One region of the Actinosynnema sp. CA-299493 genome, then DNA from elsewhere that is predicted to be linked to it. Evidence: predicted binding sites of a transcription regulator. Region 1 holds the regulator's gene; the other holds the start of a gene.
What was found. Region 1 encodes HspR, which represses chaperone genes until heat shock. Its sites were predicted from a motif close to ANNTTGAGTNNNNNNNACTCAANNT; they were not measured.
Positions count from the first base shown of each region.

Region 1 (7,720 bases):
GTCACCCATCTCGGTGGCGAGTTCCTGCGCCTTGCTCAGCACGCGGGCCGCGTCGCGGGAGAACTGGGGCGCCGACACGGACGACCCGCTGGCCGCCGGCAGCGCCCTGGTCAGCTGTTCCAGCTCCTTGTGCACCTGCTTCGGGTCCGCGCCGACGGCGGACAGCAGGGGCGCGGTCAGGCCGTCGCCCTGGGCCAGGAGCGCGCCGAGGAGGTGGACCGGGACGACGTCGGGGTTGCCCGCGATGGTCGCCGCCTGCACGGCGGCGGACACGGCCTGTTGCGTCTTCGTGGTCGGGTTGAAAGCGTCCATTCCTCACCTCGGTCGGTGTCGTGCGCAGGGGCCGGCGCGTTCCGCACCGACCATCATTCCTCACAACGTCAGAAAAGTTGAGCCAGTTCCGCTCAACCCGGTGGAAGTCGTGTGGTGTGGGCCACGACCGGCGGACGGCCGGAAACCCGCGTGCGCCGCATCGTCCCCGGCGGCGACCATCAGCGCATGACCTCACTCGTGCGCCACATCACCGTCGACTGCCGGGACCCCTACGAGCTGGCCGGCTTCTGGAGCCAGGTGACCGGGCAGCCGCTCACCGACGAGGACTTCCCGGGCGACCCCGAAGTGCTCATCGCGCTGCCCGACGGCCCCGGGCTGCTGTTCATCCGGGTGCCCGAGCCCAAGTCGGTGAAGAACCGGGTCCACCTCGACCTCCAGCCCGACACCACCCGTGACGCCGAGGTGGAGCGGCTGCTCGGGATCGGGGCCGCGCTCGTGTCCGACATGCGCCGTCCCGACGGCAAGGGGTGGGTCGTGCTGGCCGACCCGGAGGGCAACGAGTTCTGCGTTGAACGCAGCGCAGCCGAGCGGTCCGGGCAGGGCTGACGCCCGTCACCCACATGTCGCAGCCGGTTGTCCACACCGGCGCCTGAGTTGTCCACAATCCGCAGGTGGGAATCCACAGGCGACTGCGGCCCACCGCACCGGTGCGCCCGGCCGGCCGCCACCAGGGTGAAACCTCGGCCCCGAACCGCCGGACGACCACCCTGACGATGTCGTGCGGCCCACGTCCGGTGAGGGGTGGTGCGTCTGGCGGTGGGCCGCAAGCGCTGGATTCGGTATACGTGGAAGGGAATGTCCACCCGTTTGCGGGAACGTTGCGCGACCGTCCGTAACTGCACTGCACTCGAAGGTGGCATCAAGGAGTCGACCGGCCAGTTGGCGGGTTAGTGTCCCCTCGTCGGGGATGGAAGCTTGACGAGGACGTAGCGCCCTTGCTGGCGCCGCCAGAAACGTGGAGACTGCGCCCGGACCATGACTGCGAACGCCGTGTTGAGCCCCATCCCGAGCCCGCCACACCGCGAACCTCCTCCTGGTGTCACCGCTATGGTGCGGATGATCCGGGAGAGCTTCGCGGTGGTGGAGCCGCGCGCCGAAGAGGTTGCCAAGTTCTTCTACGGCATGCTCTTCAGCCTCGCGCCGGCGACCCGTGAGATGTTCCCCGTGAACATGGAGGTCCAGCGCAGCCGACTGCTGCGCGCCCTGGTCCACGTCGTGCAGATGGTGGACAGGCCGGACGACCTGATCCCGTTCCTGCGCCAACTCGGGCGTGACCACCGCAAGTTCGGCGTGGTCAACGTGCACTACGAGTCCGTCGGCACGGCGTTGCTGGCGGCGGTGAAGAAGTTCGCCGGGCCCGCGTGGACGCCGAAGGTCGAGATGGCGTGGGCCGAGGCCTACACGATCATGGCGCGGGCGATGCAGGAGGCGGCGGCGGCCGACGACGGCCCGGCCTACTGGCACGCGACCGTGCTCGACCACCAGCGGGTGAGCTGGGACCTGGCGGTCGTGCGGCTGCAACCGGATCACCCGGTCGGGTACCGCGCCGGGCAGTACGTGAGCGTCGAGACGCCGCAGCGCGCGCGGCTGTGGCGGTACTACTCGCCCGCCAACGCGCCTCGTGACGACGGCATCATCGAGTTCCACATCCGCTCGGTCGAGGGCGGGTGGGTCAGCCGGTCGATCGTCGGCCACACCCAGCCGGGTGACGTCTGGCGCCTCGGTCCGCCGATGGGTCGGCTCAGCGTCGACCGGAAGTCCGGGCGGGACGTGCTGATGGTCGCCGGTGGGACCGGGGTCGCGCCGATGCACGCGATCATCGACGAGATGGCGCAGTGGGGCGAGAACCCGCGCGTGCACCTGTTCATGGGTGGGCGGAGCCGCGAGGACCTGTACGACCTGGACAACCTCCAGCGGTTCGCCATGACCAACCCGTGGCTGACCGTCGTGCCGGTGCTGGAGTCGGACCCCGGTGCGCGCGGCGTCGAGCAGGGCACCCTGGCCGACGTGGTCACGCGCTACGGGGCGTGGGAGGACCGGGACGTGCTGGTGTGCGGCTCGCCGTCCATGATCCGGGCCACCGTGTCCCGGATGCTGGTCGCCGGCACCCCGCTCGACCGGATCAAGTACGACCCGTTCACGCTGGACTGACCCTCTTACTGAAACTTCTTCACGTTCGCCGCCGGGCCGCGCGGAACCTTCGGCGGCCCAGCGCGACCAGACACGCCACGACCGGCTCGCGTCCCGTCACGACCGGATTCCGCGGCACGTCCCCTGCCCATCACGACCGATTCCCGGCACGTCAGGGTCGGGCAGGCCGCGCCGCGCCCAACACGGCCGCCAGCGTCTCCGGTCGGCTGGTCTGCGGGCAGTGGCCGCCGTCGACCTCGATCGCCTCGACCCCGAGCCGATCGCGCGCGGCCCGGCGCATCCACGACGGCCGCAGCGTCCGGTCGTCGCGCGGCAGGACGTAGGTCGACGGCAGGTCCGGCACCTCGTGCACCTCGCGGTATGTCGCCGCGGGGTAGAACAGGCGCAGGGTGCCCAGCCCGGCCCGCACACCGGCCAGGTCGCAGTCGTGGAACAGGAAGTACGAGGCCACCACGGGGTCCGCGGTGGGTGGTTCGGTGAGGGAGCGCCACTCCGGGTTGAACATCTCGCCCGTGTCGGCGGCCAGCTCGTCGGCCAGTGACACGGGGCCCGGGATCACCGCGGCGATCCAGGCCAGGTGCGAGGCGCCGAGGGCCCGGGCGATGGCGGGCATCAGCAGGCCGGCGCCGGAGTGGCCCACCAGGATCGGGGCCAGCGCGTCGCCCGCCTGGGCGCGGGCGATCGCGGCGTAGTCGACGGCCCGCAGCTCCGGCCGGTCGGTCGGCAGGTCCACGGCCACGGTGCGGTGGCCGCGTTGGCGGAGCAGGTCCTCCACCGGTCGCCAGGCTGCCGGCGACTGGGTGGTGCCGTGCACGAAGACGTAGTCCACGGGGTCCAGTCTGGCGCGGGTTCGGCGTTCGCGGTGGTCGAGGAGGCCGAGCAGGTTGCGGTGATCGAGGAGGCCGAGCAGGTTGCGGTGATCGAGGAGGCCAGGGAGGTTGCGGTGGCCGAGGAGGAGGTTGGGGAGGCAGGGGATGCAGTGGGGGTGGGGGTCGCGGGGTTCCTCATGCTTAACCGAGGTACGGGAACAGTGTTTCCGTACACTTTGCCGCGATGATCACCCTATTGGGCGACGCAGCACGCGGTCAGCGCTTCGAGTTCGGCTTCCAGACGACCAGCGCCGTCTCGTGCCGCACCGGCACCAGGTCGCGGCGGTAGGACGCGTGCACCGACGCGGCGGCGTGCTCGGCCGCGGCCATGGCGGAGGCCAGTTCCTCGGTCAGCTCCTGGACCCTGGAGCGCAGCGCGCCGACCTCGTTCTCCAGCTCGATGATCCGCTTCACGCCCGCGAGGTTCACGCCCTCCTCCTGCGACAGGCGTTGCACCTCCCGCAGCAGCACGATGTCGCGCATCGAGTACCGGCGCCCACCGCCGGACGTGCGGCCCGGCGACACCAGGCCGAGCCGGTCGTAGGCACGCAGGGTCTGCGCGTGCAGGCCCGACAGCTGGGCCGCCACGGAGATGACGAAGAACGGGGTGTCCTCGTCGGTGCCGGGCGGGAACGGGAAGCTCACACCGACCTCTTCTCCAACAGGGCGTTGAGCTCAGCGCGCGGGTCGTGCTTCGCCGTCGCCGACGCGTAGTGCTCCAACGCCTCCCGGGCAGCGGCGTCCATGTTGTTCGGCACGGCGACGTTCAGCGTGATGAGCAGGTCGCCGACCTGGCCGTCGCGCTTCGCGATGCCCTTGCCCTTGGCCCGCAGCACCCGGCCGCTGGCCGTGCCCGCGGGAACCTTCAACGTCACCTTGCCCTCGAGCGTCGGCACGGTCAACGTCGTGCCCAGCGCGAGCTCGGGGAAGGTCACCGGCACGGTCACGGTCAGGTCGTTGCCCGACCGGCCGAAGATCGGGTGCGGGTTGACGTGCACCAGCACGAACAGGTCGCCGGCGGGCCCGTTGTTGCGCCCCGGCTCGCCCTGCCCGGCCAGCCTGATCCGCTGGCCGTCGTCGACGCCCGACGGGATCCGGATGGTCAGCGTCCGGGTCTTGGTGCTCACGCCGTCGCCCGCGCACTCCGGGCACGGGTCGTCCACGATCCGCCCGGTGCCCCGGCAGTCGGCGCACGGCTCGGAGAACGCGAACGCGCCCTGGCTGCGGGTGACCAACCCGGCGCCGGCGCAGTTCGTGCACGTCCGCGGCGACGTGCCGGGACGTGCGCCGGAACCCGCGCACGTGCCGCAGGTCGCCGGGCTGGACAGCCGCATGGGCACGGTCGCGCCCTTGACGGCCTCGGTGAAGTCGATCCGGACGTCGGTCTCGACGTCATCGCCGCGCCGCGGTCTGGTGGCCGACGCGGACGTGCCGCCCCGGCGGTTGAACAGGCCGCCGAGCAGGTCGCCGAGCCCGCCCATGCCACCGGGCTGCTGGGCGCCCTGGCGGCTGAACAGGTCGCCGACGTCGAACCCGCCGCCGCCCGTGCCGAACCCGCCGGGGAAGCCGCCGCCTCCGGCGAAGAGGCGGCGGGCCTCGTCGTACTGCTTGCGCTTCGCGGTGTCCGACAGCACGCCGTACGCCTCGGACACCGCCTTGAACCGCGCCTCGGCCTTGGCGTCACCGGGGTTGGCGTCGGGGTGGAGCTCCCGCGCCAACTTCCGGTACGCCTTCTTGATCTCGTCGGCCGAGGCGTCGGAGGCGACGCCCAGCTCGCGGTAGAAGTCCTTCTCGATCCAGTCGCGAGCGCTCAACGGACGCCGCCCCCTTCCTCAGTCCTGCTGCTGCTCTTCTACCGGCTTGTCGACGGTCCCGTCGACGACGGGCTGCTCGGCGGCGGGCTCGTGGTCGGTCACGGCGACCAGCGCGGGCCGCAGCACGCGCTCGCCGAACCGGTAGCCGCGGCGGAGCACGGCGGTGACGGTCGGCCCGCTGACGTCCGGCGAGGTGCCGTGCTGCACGGCCTCGTGGACGGACGGGTCGAACTCCTCGCCCTCGTGCCCGAACGGTTCGAGCCCGGTGCCGTGCAGCGCACCGACCAGCTTGTCGGCCACCGCCTTGAACGCGCCGGTGAGGTCGCCGTGCGTGCCGGCCCGCTCGATGTCGTCGAGCACGCCGAGCAGCTCGCCGGCCACCTGCGCCTTGGCCGTGGTGATCACCAGTTCCCGGTCGCGCTCGACGCGCTTGCGGTAGTTGGCGTACTCCGCGGTCAGCCGCTGGAGGTCGGCGGTCCGCTCGTCGAGCTGGGCCTTCAGCTGGACGGACGGGTCGTCGGCCACGGCCGGCTCGGGCGCGGCGTGCTTGCCGCCCTCCGAACCGACTTCCGGACCTGCCTCGGGCGCGTCGGTCGGGCCGGCCGAACCGGTGTCCGACCCGACCGGGGCGTCGACCCGCGACGCCTCGGTCTGCGCGTTGTCGGTCTGCGCGTTCTCGTCCGCCGCGTTCGGCCGCACCTGGCCCGTCTCCGGGTCGACGCGCCTGCGGTCGTGCACCACCACGTGTGGCTGTTCTTCGGGCTGGGTCACTTCTTCTCGTCCTCGTCGACGATCTCCGCGTCCACCACGTCGTCGGCCTTCGGCGCGTCACCGGCGGTGGTGCCGCCGGTGGCGCCCGCGGCGTCGGCCGTGGGTGCGGAGTTGGCGTACAGGGACTGGCCGATGGACTGGGACTCCGTGGCGAGCTTCTCCACCGCGGTGCGGATCTTGGCGATGTCCTCGCCCTTGAGCGCCTCGGTGGTCTCGGCGAGGGCCGCGGAGACCTTGTCCTTGACCTCGGCCGGGAGCTTGTCCTCGTTCTCCTTGAGGACCTTCTCCGTCTGGTAGACGAGCGTCTCGGCCTGGTTGCGGACCTCGGCCTCGTCGCGGCGGCGCTTGTCCTCTTCGGCGTGCGCCTCGGCGTCCTTGATCATCTGCTCGATGTCGTCCTTCGGCAGCGCGGAGCCGCCGGTGATCGTCATCCGCTGCTCCTTGCCCGTGCCCATGTCCTTCGCGGACACGTGCACGATGCCGTTCGCGTCGATGTCGAAGGTGACCTCGATCTGCGGGACGCCGCGCGGCGCGGGCGGCAGGCCGGTCAGCTCGAACATGCCGAGCTTCTTGTTGTCCCGGGCGAACTCGCGCTCACCCTGGAACACCTGGATCTGCACGGACGGCTGGTTGTCGTCGGCCGTGGTGAAGATCTCCGAGCGCTTGGTCGGGATCGTCGTGTTGCGCTCGATGAGCTTGGTCATCACGCCGCCCTTGGTCTCGATGCCCAGGGACAGCGGGGTGACGTCGAGCAGCAGGACGTCCTTGACCTCGCCCTTCAGCACGCCGGCCTGGAGGGCGGCGCCGATCGCGACGACCTCGTCCGGGTTCACGCCCTTGTTGGGCTCACGGCCGCCGGTCAGCTCCTTGACCAGCTCGGCCACCGCGGGCATGCGGGTGGAGCCGCCGACCAGCACCACGTGGTCGATGTCGCCGACGCTGATGCCGGCGTCCTTGATCACGTTGTTGAACGGGGCGCGGGTGCGCTCCAGCAGGTCGTTGGTGATGCGCTGGAACTCGGCGCGCGACAGCGTCTCGTCCATGAACAGCGGGTTCTTGTCCGAGTCCACGGTGATGTAGGGCAGGTTGATGGAGGCGTTGTTCGAGCTGGACAGCTCGATCTTGGCCTTCTCGGCGGCCTCGCGGATGCGCTGCAACGCCATCTTGTCCTTGGTCAGGTCGATGCCGTTGGTCTGCTTGAACCGCTCGACCAGCCAGTCCATGATGCGCTGGTCCCAGTCGTCACCGCCGAGGTGGTTGTCACCGGAGGTGGCCTTGACCTCGACCACGCCCTCGGCGAGTTCGAGCAGCGAGACGTCGAACGTGCCGCCACCGAGGTCGAAGACCAGGATGGTCTGCTCCTTGTCGCCCTTGTCGAGGCCGTAGGCCAGGGCGGCGGAGGTGGGCTCGTTGACGATGCGCAGCACGTTGAGGCCCGCGATCTGGCCGGCCTCCTTGGTGGCCTGGCGCTGCGCGTCCTCGAAGTAGGCGGGGACGGTGATCACCGCGTCGGTGATCTCCTCGCCCAGGTAGGCCTCGGCGTCGCGCTTGAGCTTCATCAGCACGCGCGCGCTGATCTCCTGCGGCGTGTACTTCTTGCCGTCGACGTCGTCGGTCCGCCAGTCCGTGCCGATGTGCCGCTTCACGGACCGGATCGTCCGGTCGACGTTGGTCACCGCCTGGTTCTTGGCGGGCTGACCGGTGAGCACCTCGCCGTTCTTGGCGAAGGCCACGATGGACGGTGTGGTGCGCGACCCCTCGGAGTTGGCGATCACCGTCGGC
Region 1 covers NZ_CP191993.1:9,155,421-9,163,140, forward strand. Annotated here, with positions in the region: gene clpB (ATP-dependent chaperone ClpB) at 1-312, opposite strand, end outside; gene ACQPYE_RS39745 (VOC family protein) at 499-879, shown strand; gene ACQPYE_RS39750 (FAD-binding oxidoreductase) at 1,381-2,484, shown strand; gene ACQPYE_RS39755 (alpha/beta fold hydrolase) at 2,636-3,313, opposite strand; gene ACQPYE_RS39760 (hypothetical protein) at 3,293-3,541, shown strand; gene ACQPYE_RS39765 (heat shock protein transcriptional repressor HspR) at 3,570-3,998, opposite strand; gene dnaJ (molecular chaperone DnaJ) at 3,995-5,167, opposite strand; gene grpE (nucleotide exchange factor GrpE) at 5,186-5,938, opposite strand; gene dnaK (molecular chaperone DnaK) at 5,935-7,720, opposite strand, start outside.

Region 2 (7,720 bases), 1.2 Mb from region 1:
TGGATTCCAGGACGTTGGCGGTGGCGAGGAAGACCACGTCGGAGAGGTCGAGCTCGACCTCCAGGTAGTGGTCGCGGAAGGTGTGGTTCTGGGCTGGGTCGAGGACTTCGAGGAGAGCGGCGGTGGGGTCGCCCCGGTAGTCCGCGCCCACCTTGTCGATCTCGTCCAGGAGGACGACCGGGTTCATCGAGCCTGCCTCGGAGATGGCGCGGACGATCCGGCCCGGCAGCGCGCCGACGTACGTGCGGCGGTGGCCTCGGATCTCGGCCTCGTCGCGGACGCCGCCGAGGGCGACCCGGACGAACTCGCGGCCCATGGCGCGGGCGACGGACTCGCCGAGGGAGGTCTTGCCCACGCCGGGAGGACCGACCAGGGCCAGGACCGCGCCGGAACGGCGACCGCCCACGACGCCCAGGCCTCGGTCGGCACGGCGGCGGCGGACGGCCAGGTACTCGGTGATGCGTTCCTTGACGTCGTCCAGACCCGCGTGGTCGGCGTCGAGGACGGCGCGCGCGCCCGCGATGTCGTAGGAGTCCTCGGTGCGCTCGTTCCAGGGCATTTCGAGCACGGTGTCGAGCCAGGTGCGGATCCAGCCGACCTCGGGTGACTGCTCGGAGGTCCGTTCGAGCTTGTCGACCTCGGCCAGGGCGGACTTGCGGACGTTCTCGGGCAGGTCCGCGCCTTCGACGCGGGCCCGGTAGTCCTGCTCCTCGGTGGCGGGCTTGCCGTCGAGCTCGGCCAGTTCCTTGCGGATCGCGGCCAGCTGCTGGCGCAGCAGGAACTCGCGCTGCTGCTTCTCGACGCCTTCCTTGACGTCCTTGCGGATGGTCTCGGCGACGTCGAGCTCGGTCAGGTACTCGCGGCCCCACTCCAGCAGCTTCTCCAGCCGCTCGGTGACGTCGCTGGTCTCCAGCAGCCAGACCTTCTGCTCGTCGCTGAGGTACGAGGCGTAGCCGGCGAGGTCGGCGAGGGCGGACGGGTCGTCCACTTGCTGCACCGAGTCGACCACCTGCCACGCGCCGCGCTGCTGGAGGATCGTGGTGACCAGCCCCCGGTACTCGCGGGCCAGTTCGTGGGTGTGGTCGTCGGCCGGTGGTTCGTCCGCGACGGTCGCCTCGACCCACAGCGCCGCGCCGGGGCCGGTGGTGCCGGTGCCGATGCGCACCCGCTCGGTGCCGCGCACGACGGCCGCGCGCTCGCCGCCGGAAAGCCTGCCGACCTGCTCTATCAGGGCCAACGTGCCCACCTTGGCGTACTTGCCGTCCAGCCGGGGCACCAGCAGGACCTTCGACTGACCGCCCGTCGCCGTCGCGGCCTCGATCGCGGCGCGGGCCTCGGCGGTGGCGTCCGAGCCGCTGAGCCGGATCGGCACGACCATGCCCGGCAGCACGACCACGTCGTCCAGCGGCAGCACCGGCAGCACCAACGTCTCGCCCATGATCCCTCCAAAGTTGAGTCTGACTGGCTCAACCAAGATGAGCGCGGGATTGTTTCCGGTAGGTGTTCGCCCAGAGCGAGCGTCCATTCGGGGGTTGTGCCCGTTGTGCGACGCCGCGACGATCACGCCGTCGGCTGACGAGGAGATGTGCGCATGGAGCAGGCGAGCTGGGTTCCGTCTTCGGTGGACCTGGACCGGCCGAGCGCGGCCCGGATGTACGACTACTTCCTGGGCGGGTCGCACAACTTCGCGGTCGACCGGGAGGCGGCGAAGTCCGTCGAGCAGATCTTCCCCGGCATGTCCGGCGCGGCCCGGGCCAACCGGTCGTTCCTGCGGCGCGCGGTGCGGTACCTGCTGTCGCAGGGCATCGACCAGTTCCTCGACCTGGGTTCGGGCATCCCGACGGTCGGCAACGTGCACGAGATCGCCCAGCAGACCAACCCGCTGGCCCGGGTGGTGTACGCGGACGTCGAGCCGGTGGCCGTGGCGCACAGCACGGCGTTGCTGGCGGACAACCCGCTGGCCGCCGCGATCCAGGCGGACCTGCGTGACCCGGACTCGGTGCTGGACAGCGAGGAGGTCCGGACGATGCTCGACTTCGACCGGCCCATCGGCCTGCTGATGGTCGCCGTGCTGCACTTCGTGCCGGACGAGGACGAGCCGGCCGCGGCGATCGCCCGGTACCGGGACGCGCTCGCGCCGGGCAGCTTCGTGGCCATGTCGCACGCGAGCTGGGACGGCGTGTCGCAGGAAGGCCGGGAGAGCGGCGAGCAGGTCAACGCCATCTACCGCCGCACGGACAGCCCGCTGGTGCTGCGGACCGGTGCGGAGGTCGCTGCCTTCTTCGGTGGGCTGGAGGTCGTGGAGCCGGGCGTGGTGCCGTTGAGCGAGTGGCGCCCGGATTCGGACGACGCCTACATCAGCGCGTACGCCGGGGTCGGGCGGAAGGTCTGACGGTCGGTCACTCCGGCGGGGTCAGGCGGAGGTCCGGGTCGACCGGCGGCTCGCCGTCGAACGGGCCGTCGGGCACGGCGGCCAGCGCGTCGAGGGTGAGGCCGATCTCGCGCGCGTTCGGATCGGTGTCGGGCGGCGTGGTGAACCAGCCGTGCAGGTCCTCCGGGATCCGGTAGCGGGCGGTGAGGTCGCGGTACGGGGCGGCGCGGTCGCGGGACTGGTCGGCCAGTTGCCGGTACTCGCGCATGGCCAGGCGCATCCGGATCCAGCGGTAGCGGTCGGTCTTGGTCGAGCCGTCCTCGGTGAACCGGGTGCGCAGCAGTCGGCCGGCCTCCGCGCCGCGCTCGGCCAGGGCGCGGATCGTCTCCGGGCGCATGAAGAGGTTCGTGCCGCCCTCCAGGGCTCCGACGCGGACGTGCGCGATCCGGCCCCGGTAGCCCGGCAGGGCGGACTGCGTGGTGTCGCGCCAGTCGAGCATGGTGTCGAGGATCGCCGACGCGAAGTGCTGCACCAGGCCGATGCCCCGCCACGGCGTGCCGCTGGTGGACGAGTCCTGCTCGGGCAGCCAGACGTCCCGGTCGTCGCCCGGCGGGTACGACTGGAGGCTCAGGCCGAACGTCGGCCAGCGCGGCAGCAGGTTGTCGAAGAAGTGGATCGGGAAGTTGCTGGTGATGCCGCCGTCGGAGAACCAGTGGACGCGCGGCTCCGGCTCGGCGCGCACCAGCGGCACCGCGGCGATCAGGCCCGGCAGCGGCATGCTCATCCGCACGGCCAGCGCGACCGGCAGGTTCTTCGGCAGCACGTCGAGCGTCTCGGCGGGGTGCAGCGGGCAGTGGTGCGGTGTGGCGTCGTGGCCGAGCCGGTCGACGGTCCGCGGCGGCAGGACGGTCTTCAGGCACGTCGGGCAGAACAGCCACGCGGCCGTCGGCTCGGTGAACGGCAGGCGGTAGGGGCGACCCTCGGACAGGTCCGTCGTCATCAGGACCAGGTTGGTGGTCAGGTCGTCGAACATCAGGTCCTCGACGCCCGACAGGTCGTCCAGCACGTCGGCGATCCAGTCGCTCAACGGCGGCACGCCGGTCGACGCGGGCACGCCGCAGCGCCGGTCCCAGAAGTTGGGCCGGAACGCCCCGGTGCCCGGTACGAGTCCGAAGTGGACGGTGGTGGCCATCCGGTCGAGGTACCGCTTGGCGCTCGAACCGCAGGTGACCGCGACCGCGCTGACGAACGCGAACCCGAGCACCAGCCACCACACGGCGGCGGTGGCGGCGCTCGCCAGGCTCGGCGCCGTCCAGCGCGCGCCCAGGGCGACCGGGATCAGCGGGAGCACCAGGAGCAGCCCGGTGCCGATGCGGCGCAGCCACGCGTCCCGGCCGTTCGGCAGGACTCCCAGCACGATGCCGGGCACGGCGACGAGGACCGCGACGGTGAGGCTGATCAGCACCCAGGTCGGCGTGGCGCCCCACTCGATCGAGTGGAACCACAGCGTCGGACCGACGAGCCACAGCGCCAGTGCCAAGGCGAGGAAGACCCGTGCCCACCGACCGATCGCGCTGATCAGGGCGATGAGGAGGCAGGTGAGCGGGCTGCGTCCGGTGGAGTCGCGGCGTTGCATGGAGGCCGCCACGATCCGGTACAGCTTGCGGGTGTGCTCGCTGGGCTGGAAGAGCTGCGCCAGCCGCCAGCCGGGCGCGGCGAACCAGTCGACCACCTCCCCGAGCTTGCGGAAGCCGTCCTGCTCCCGGCCCTTCTCGGCGGCGGCGGTGAACGCGGCCCCGATCGCACCGGCCGACGCCCCGCCCAACGACCGGAACCGGTAGTGCCGGGCCAACTCCACGACCGCCAACGGGTAGACGACGCCACTGGCCGCCCCACCCCGCATGGTCAGGTCGCAGTACCGGTTGAAGTCCTCGGCCATGGCGAACCTCCCGGCGTCCATCGTCTCCTGGTGGCGGGCGGCGTGGCGCTAGACCAATCGGTTGTTCACGGGGGATTCACGCTGCGCGACCTGGTCGAGTCCGGGGAGGCCTCCGGGTTCGGCGAGCGACGTGGTCGGCTACCGGAGCCGGTCCAGCGCGATGCGCTCGACCTCGGCCGGCGTGCCGGACATGATCGTGCGGACGTGCTCGGTCACCAGCTCGATCGGCCAGTCCCACCACTTGGCGCGCAGCAGCCGGGCCACGTCCTCGTCCGGGTACCGCTGCTTCAGCGGCCTCGCAGGGTTGCCACCCACCACCGTGTACGGCGGCACGTCCGACGTCACCACCGAGCCGGTCGCGATGATCGCGCCGTCGCCGATCGTCACACCGGGCATGACGATCGAGTCGTAGCCGAACCAGACGTCGTTGCCGACGACCGTGTCGCCGCGCGTCTCCATGCCGGTCATCAGGTCCATCGTCCGCTCGGCCCACGTGCCGCCGAAGATCGTGAACGGGAACGTCGACACGCCGGTGTTGAGGTGGTTCGCGCCGGCCATGATGAACCTGGTGCCGGTCGCCAGGGCGCAGAACCTGCCGATGACCAGCTTCTCGGCCCCGTACCCGTAGAGCACGTTGCGCGTCTCGAACTCCAGCGCGTGCTCCGGGTCGTCGTAGTACGTGTACTCGCCCACTTCGATCGTCGGCGACGTCACCAACGGCTTCAGGTGCACGACGCGATCGGTGTGCGGCAACGGGTGCAGGACGGTGGGATCGGGGATCAACCCAAGCTCCTAACGCGACTGGTGTTGCGTTAGAGTGACACACCTGATCCCACCAGCACAACTGGAGTCGCCTGTGACCTCACGCCCCGGCGGACGCTCGGCCCGCGTCCGCGAAGCCGTCCTCCGAGCCGTGCACGCCGAGCTGGCCGAGCACGGCTACACCGGCCTGACGGTGGAGAACGTCGCCGAACGCGCCGGTGTGCACAAAACCACCGTGTACCGCCGTTGGGGCACGGTCGACGTGCTCGTCGCCGACGTCCTCGACCACACCAGGGAGACCGGCTGGCCGGTCCCCGACACCGGCACGGTCGAGGGCGACCTGATCGCCGTCGCCACCGAGGTCGCGGACGCCTTCGCCGACCCCGGACGCCTCCCCGTGCCGGTCGCGATCGTCGCCGCCGCCCTCCAGTCCACCCGGGCCCTCGACGCGAAGCGCGCCTTCTACGCCGCCAGGCAGACCGAAGCGGCCGAGGTCGTGACCCGCGCCGTCGAACGCGGCGAACTCCCACCGCAGACCGACCCGGTCGAACTCGTCCGCCTCACCTGCGCCCCGCTGTACTACCGGATCTTCATCACCGGCGAGCCGGTCGACCACGCCACCGCCGAACGCGCCGCCCGAGCCGCCCTCTCCGCCGCCCGCGCCGGACTGCTCTGAACCCGACCGACTCCGGACGTGACGTGGGTGCGGTCAGAGCTCGTACCAGCGCAGGACCTCCGGATCGAGCACCCGTGCCGCGAGCCCGATCCGCCGTGCCGCCTCCGCCAACTCGGCCGCCGCCGCGGGGTTGCCGCGCGGCGGCAGGGCGGGGTCGTCCAGCTGGGTCACCATGTCGTCGTGGTGGCTCGGGACCAGCAGCTTGGGCCGGGTCGCCCGCAGTGCCCGCGCGGTGTAGTCGTGAACGTTCGCGTGGCCGCTCATGCCCAGCACCAGGACGTCCGGCCGCAGCCCGGCGATCTCCCGCTCGACGTAGTTGGCCGTGCCGGACAGGAACAGCACCGAGAACCCGCCCACCGTGACCAGGTACGCCAGCGAGCCGCCTTCCACCAGGTCGCTGATCGTGGCCGGGGCCTTCGGCGGCGCGGTCAGGCTGCCCGGCGCGAAGTACCCGTACGAGCCGAACTGGCTGTGCAGGCTCCGGAACACCTGGACGGTGAAGCCGTGGAAGTCCAGGTGCTCCCCGCCGGACGCCACGACCACGTCGTCCCCGGGCACGCCCTGCGCCGTCAGCAGGTGCCGGTGGGTCTCGGTGCCGATCACCCGCGACCCGTGCTTGTCCACCACGTACGGGATCTCCAGCAGGTGGTCGTAGTGCCCGTGCGTCGCCAGCACCAGCTCCGGCCGCTCACCGAGGTGCCGGTCGACCAAGTCCTTCCGCACCGCCAACGGGTGGTCGGCGATGAACTCGCCGTCCGCGCCGAACACCGGCAACCGGCTCAGGTACGGGTCGATCAGCACCCGCCGGCCGTCGAACAGCAACTCCCACCCGGCGACACCCAGCCAGCGCAGGCCCACGCCGCTGCGCCCCGACGCGAACGCCACCCCCGGCACCCCCGCGCCCGCCACCGCCACGGCCGCCGAACCGATCAACACCTGTCGTCTGCTCACGCACATGCCACCAACCAGACCAGCGCCCGGACCCGTCTGTCCAAGTCCGATATCGCCACCCCTGCGATATGCGAACGGCTATCATCCCAGCTCGTGGACCTCCTCCGGCACCTGCGGTACTTCCTGGCCGTAGCCGAGGAACTCCACTTCGGCCGTGCCGCGACCCGCCTGCACATGTCCCAGCCACCGCTGTCGCAGAGCATCCAACGCCTCGAACGCGAGCTCGGCGTCCGCCTCCTCGACCGCGACGCCCGGCACGTCGCCCTCACCGACGCGGGCCGACAGGTCCTCGCCGAGGCCCGCGACCTGCTGGCGGGCGAAGACCGGCTCCGCGCCCTCGCCGGACGATTCCGCCACGGCGAGGCCGGCTCACTGCGCGCGGGCGTCCCACCGGACCTGGGCGGACGAGCGGTCGCCGCGCTCCTGCCCGCGTTCCGCCACCGCAGCCCGGTCGCGCTCAAGCTCCGGGAGATCGGCACCGCCGGACAACTGCGCGCCCTGGCCGACCGGAGCCTGGACGTCGGCGTCCTGCGGTTCCCCTTCGACGTCTCCTGGCTGAGCCTCGGCCCCGTCCTGACCAGCGCGCTCGGCGTCCTGCTGCCCCGCGACCACCCCCTCGCCGCCGCCCCGGACGTCCGCCTGGCCGACCTCGACGGCCTGGCCCTGGTGCTCTTCCCCCGCACCACCGCGCCCGCGCTGCACGACGAGGTGCTGACCACGTGCGCCCGGCACGGCTACACACCCACCGACGTCCACCAAGCGGGCAACCCGGAGTTCGCGCTGGGACTCGTCCTGGCCGGCGGCGCGGTCGCCCTGCACGACGGCGTCGCACCACCACCGGACGCCGTCTGGCGACCACTGCGCGGCAACCCGGTCCTGTGGCGGACCTCGGCCGCCTGGCCGCGCGGTCGCCACACCCCCGCCACCGCCGCCTTCGCCGACGCCGTCACCGAAGTCCTGACCGCACAAGGGATGCGCCACGCCGAGGGCACGCTGCCCCGCTACCCCCGCCCGGCCGCGG
Region 2 covers NZ_CP191993.1:7,918,700-7,926,419, reverse strand. Annotated here, with positions in the region: gene lon (endopeptidase La) at 1-1,438, opposite strand, end outside; gene ACQPYE_RS33660 (SAM-dependent methyltransferase) at 1,592-2,392, shown strand; gene ACQPYE_RS33655 (patatin-like phospholipase domain-containing protein) at 2,400-4,331, opposite strand; gene ACQPYE_RS33650 (CatB-related O-acetyltransferase) at 4,449-5,093, opposite strand; gene ACQPYE_RS33645 (TetR/AcrR family transcriptional regulator) at 5,167-5,748, shown strand; gene ACQPYE_RS33640 (MBL fold metallo-hydrolase) at 5,782-6,699, opposite strand; gene ACQPYE_RS33635 (LysR family transcriptional regulator) at 6,793-7,720, shown strand, end outside.
Region 2: lon (endopeptidase La) is a predicted target of HspR. The motif match lies at 1,449-1,473, and genes of this name have one in related genera.